Regions from separate parts of the Chengkuizengella sediminis genome, predicted to be linked through region 1. Evidence: predicted binding sites of a transcription regulator. Region 1 holds the regulator's gene; the other holds the start of a gene.
The links. Region 1 encodes LexA, which represses DNA repair genes until DNA is damaged. Its sites were predicted from a motif close to CGAACATATGTTCG; they were not measured.

Region 2: the regulator LexA is predicted to act here: its motif matches at 1,276-1,289, upstream of recA (recombinase RecA).

What each region holds. Positions count from the first base shown of each region.
Region 1 is NZ_SIJC01000005.1:288,970-291,181, reverse strand. Features, by position in the region: gene EPK97_RS12765 (hypothetical protein) at 1-130, shown strand, start outside; gene EPK97_RS12760 (hypothetical protein) at 242-400, opposite strand; gene lexA (transcriptional repressor LexA) at 694-1,311, opposite strand; gene EPK97_RS12750 (LysM peptidoglycan-binding domain-containing protein) at 1,476-1,853, shown strand; gene EPK97_RS12745 (DNA glycosylase AlkZ-like family protein) at 1,933-2,212, shown strand, end outside.
Region 2 is NZ_SIJC01000001.1:186,325-188,536, reverse strand. Features, by position in the region: gene EPK97_RS00890 (competence/damage-inducible protein A) at 1-1,101, shown strand, start outside; gene recA (recombinase RecA) at 1,363-2,212, shown strand, end outside.

The sequences.
Region 1 (2,212 bases):
AGAAGTACATACAACTGGAGAAAATTATTTTGACTTTAATTATCATCGAAGATATGAGGGTGAGTTTTTTATAAGAATTCAAAATCTAGCATCAAGATGGCAAGTTGTGGATATAACAATTATTTATTGAATGTCCTGACGGGTATACTTAGAGTATAAAAAACCTCAGCATGTGCCAAGGTTTCCTTGAGAGGGATATGATGGTTTTTTTAATAGAACAAGTTCGATGACTTCTTGGAATTCAACGATATTTTTTATAATTGTTATTAAATAAATCTGTTTCTTTTGGAGATTTTAATGATTTCTTACCTTCTAATTTTTCAAATTCTTCGTATAAACGGTGTCTAGTCCTCTCATGAAAGTTTGAGAATTTATAATCCCCATACCCAAATAAATCCATTGTCTCACTCCTACATGTTTTATATTTTTCTATCTGATAATCAAACCATAGCACAAAAATGTTTTTTTTCAGTAAATGAAATGTAAAATTTTCGCACTTTAATAATGTATGAAGCAAAATAAAATTTGATTATACTTTTTTACCAATATTAGTTAAAATGTGTGAATGCCTTTATAAATTTTGTTTTATCAAATGATAAATTAATCAAATCAATAAAAAAACTTCCTCCAATATTGGAAGAAGTTTAATCTTTATAAGACGCTTTAATAAATTTTAGTTTGCAGTTGTCTTTATTAACTAATGTCTCTAAATAATCCCACTACTTTGCCTAATATACTAACTTCATTGAGTAAAATTGGCTCCATTGTTGAATTTTCAGGCTGTAGTCTAAAATGGTTGGATTCTTTAAAAAATCTCTTGACGGTTGCTTCATTGTCTTCGGTCATGGCAACCACAATTTCACCATTATTTGCGGATTGCTGCTGCCTTACGATAACGTAATCGCCATCGTGAATTCCAGCCTCAATCATGCTTTCTCCAACAATCTGAAGCATGAAAACATTGTAATCTCCGACATAATGATTTGGAAGTGGAAAGTACTCTTCTATATTTTCTGTAGCAAGAATTGGAAGACCAGCGGTAACTTTTCCAATCAAAGGTACTTGTGCTATGGAAGAAGTAGCGATAGTAGGATTTTCCTCATCTAATATTTCGATAGCACGTGGTTTTGTAGGGTCTCTACGAATAAACCCTTTTTTTTCTAATCTTTCCAAATGGCCATGTACTGTAGAACTGGATGCTAAACCTACTGCTTCTCCAATTTCACGAACGGATGGAGGGTAGCCTTTTTTTTGCACCTCTTCTTTAATAAAATCTAATATTGATTGTTGCCTAGTAGATAACTTGTTCAATTTAATTCCCTCCCCATTTTTTTCATCACAATAAACGTTCTATGTATTATTTGGTATTATAACATAGAACGTTATTTCGCACAAACATAAGTTCGAAAAATATGTTGACACAAACAACTGTTCGTGATAACCTGAAATTAGAACAAATGTTTGGAGGTAATTATATGCATTTAATTTATACAAGTAATGCCATAGATACAAAAAAAGCAGTACAGCTAAAAGTTCAAAACAAATCAACTATTTTAAGAAAAAAGGTACTATTTATTTTAATTATCACTGTGATTGTAACAATTGGATTGATGTTTGGAACGATCTTGAATGTTTTTGCATCCGAAAATACGGTAACTGTTCAACTTCAAGACGAACAAACTATACAAATTCATGTAAAACCTGGAGATACATTATGGAGTATTGCTAAGAGCTATGTACCCAAAGAAGTGGACATCCGATATTTTATTTCTAAGATTAAAGAGGAGAATCAACTACAAAATAGTAATATCATTATAGGACAAGCCTTGTTGATTCCTAATGTTGAATTATAAATGGTGTAATTGACATGAGGAAATGTGCCAATAATAGTGAAGAATAGTAGAGTATGATCTATAAGGAGTTTATGTCACTATGGACAAAATATCATTATCAAAAGCAAAAGCACGCGACTTTCTTATTTCATATCAAGGTTTGAAACCTTCAAATCAATTTTCGGGTAAACAAGGAATCATTGATTTTATTCATCGTGTTGGATGCATTCAATTTGATCCATTGAATGTAGTAGGTTTTAACCAAGAGTTAGTGTTGCAATCCAGAATTTATAATTTTTGTACTCACATGCTTCAAGAATTGTTATACAAAGAACGGGTTTTATTAGATGGATGGGATAAAAACATGTCAATTTATCTTA
Region 2 (2,212 bases), on a different contig from region 1:
AAAATAGCAGATAAACGTGCTGATATTATTATATGTTGTGGAGGTTTGGGACCTACTCAAGATGATTTAACGAAAGATATTTTTGCTGAATTTGTAGGGAAATCAATCGAAGTTCATCAGCCCTCAATGAAAAAGATGAGCGATTTGTTTAAGAAACGTGGAATTGAAATGACCGAAAATAATATAAAACAAGCCTATATGGTTTCTGACTGTGAACCTTTGTTAAATGATATAGGGCTTGCTGTCGGAGTTGCTTTAACTCAAAATAAACATCATTACATATTATTACCTGGTCCTCCAAAAGAGCTGAAACCAATGTTTGATCACTATGCTGTTCCATGGCTGCAATCTATAATTGGAGAAGAGCAACCGTTACATTCAAAGTTTTTAAAGTTTGCAGGAATTGGTGAATCAATACTCGAGGACCGTCTAAAGGATTTAATGGAGCAACAAATAGACCCTTCAATAGCTCCTTATGCTAAAGAAGGAGAAGTAATGATTCGACTCACTACAAAAGCTGAATCACAACAAAAAGCCTATGAAAAAATGAAATCTGTAGAGAATGAGATTATCAATAGAGTAGGTAAATACCTTTATGCATCAGAAAATATCACTTTTGAAGAAGCATTAATAAAAATGATGGGGTCTAAGAACTTAACATTATCTGTTGCTGAGAGCTGTACAGGTGGAAAGATTAGCCAATTGATAACAAGCGTTGCTGGAAGTTCTTCAGTTTATCAAGGTGGTGTTGTTTGTTATAGCAATCAATTGAAACACGAATTTCTTAATATTCCTATGGAGTTGCTAGAAGGAAAAGATGCTCCGGGGGCAGTCAGTTCACAAACAGCGGAAATGTTAGCAGAAAATTTGAATCACCAAACAAATACAGATTGGTCTATATCAGTGACTGGTGTTGCTGGACCTTCAGAATCTGAAGGGAAACCCGTCGGATTAGTATTCATAGGGATTAAACAAAAGGGGCATCCAGTAAAGGTGAAATCTGTGCAAATGCCAGGAAATCGTGAAATAGTTCAATTGAGAGCAGCAAAATATGCCTTATATCAATTATGGAAAGAAAATAAGGGAAATATAATCAGTTGATATTTCCCAGGCAAGCGCACGAAATGATGTTTTAATCTTGGTTTCGACAGCAAAATACCCACCTACCCGACAATTAATTCTCTTGTGCCTTTTCAACGTTTCATATATAATAACGATATCGGAAGCACCGTAACGAGGATTTTTCTTTGTTGCGGTTTTTTAAAATATATGAATCGAATATATGTTCGAAAAAATGCTTGGCAAGAAGACTAAAACAAGGTATCATAATCATTATAAAGATAAAAAAAGGAAGTGAGTTCTTTGACAGATCGTCGCGCTGCGTTAGATATGGCTTTACGCCAAATAGAAAAACAATTTGGAAAAGGTTCTGTAATGAAATTAGGAGAATCTACTAGCACACAGGTAGAAACCCTTTCAAGTGGAGCTCTTGCATTAGACATTGCTTTAGGAATAGGTGGTTTTCCGCGTGGAAGAATTATTGAAGTTTTCGGACCTGAATCTTCTGGTAAAACGACTGTAGCACTTCATGCTATAGCTGAAGCACAAAAAACAGGAGGACAGGCAGCGTTTATCGATGCGGAACACGCACTTGATCCTGTATATGCTAAGAAGCTAGGTGTAAACATAGATGAGTTGCTTTTGTCACAACCTGATACGGGTGAACAAGCGTTAGAAATTGCAGAAGCACTCGTACGAAGCGGGGCAGTTGATATTATTGTTGTCGATTCAGTTGCTGCATTAGTACCTAAAGCAGAAATTGAAGGCGAAATGGGAGATGCGCATGTAGGACTTCAAGCGCGTTTGATGTCCCAGGCTTTAAGAAAACTATCAGGCGCTATTAGCAAATCTAATACGATTGCAATATTTATTAACCAACTTAGAGAAAAAGTAGGTGTAATGTTTGGAAATCCAGAAACAACGCCTGGAGGTAGAGCACTGAAGTTTTATTCTTCCGTTAGACTTGATGTGAGACGCATTGAAACGCTTAAACAAGGCAATGATATGGTGGGGAATAGGACACGTATTAAAGTAGTTAAAAACAAAGTAGCACCCCCATTTAAGCAGGCTGAGCTCGATATCATGTATGGTGAAGGAATATCACGTGAAGGTAGCATCATAGATATTGGAACAGAACTAGATATTGTTAATA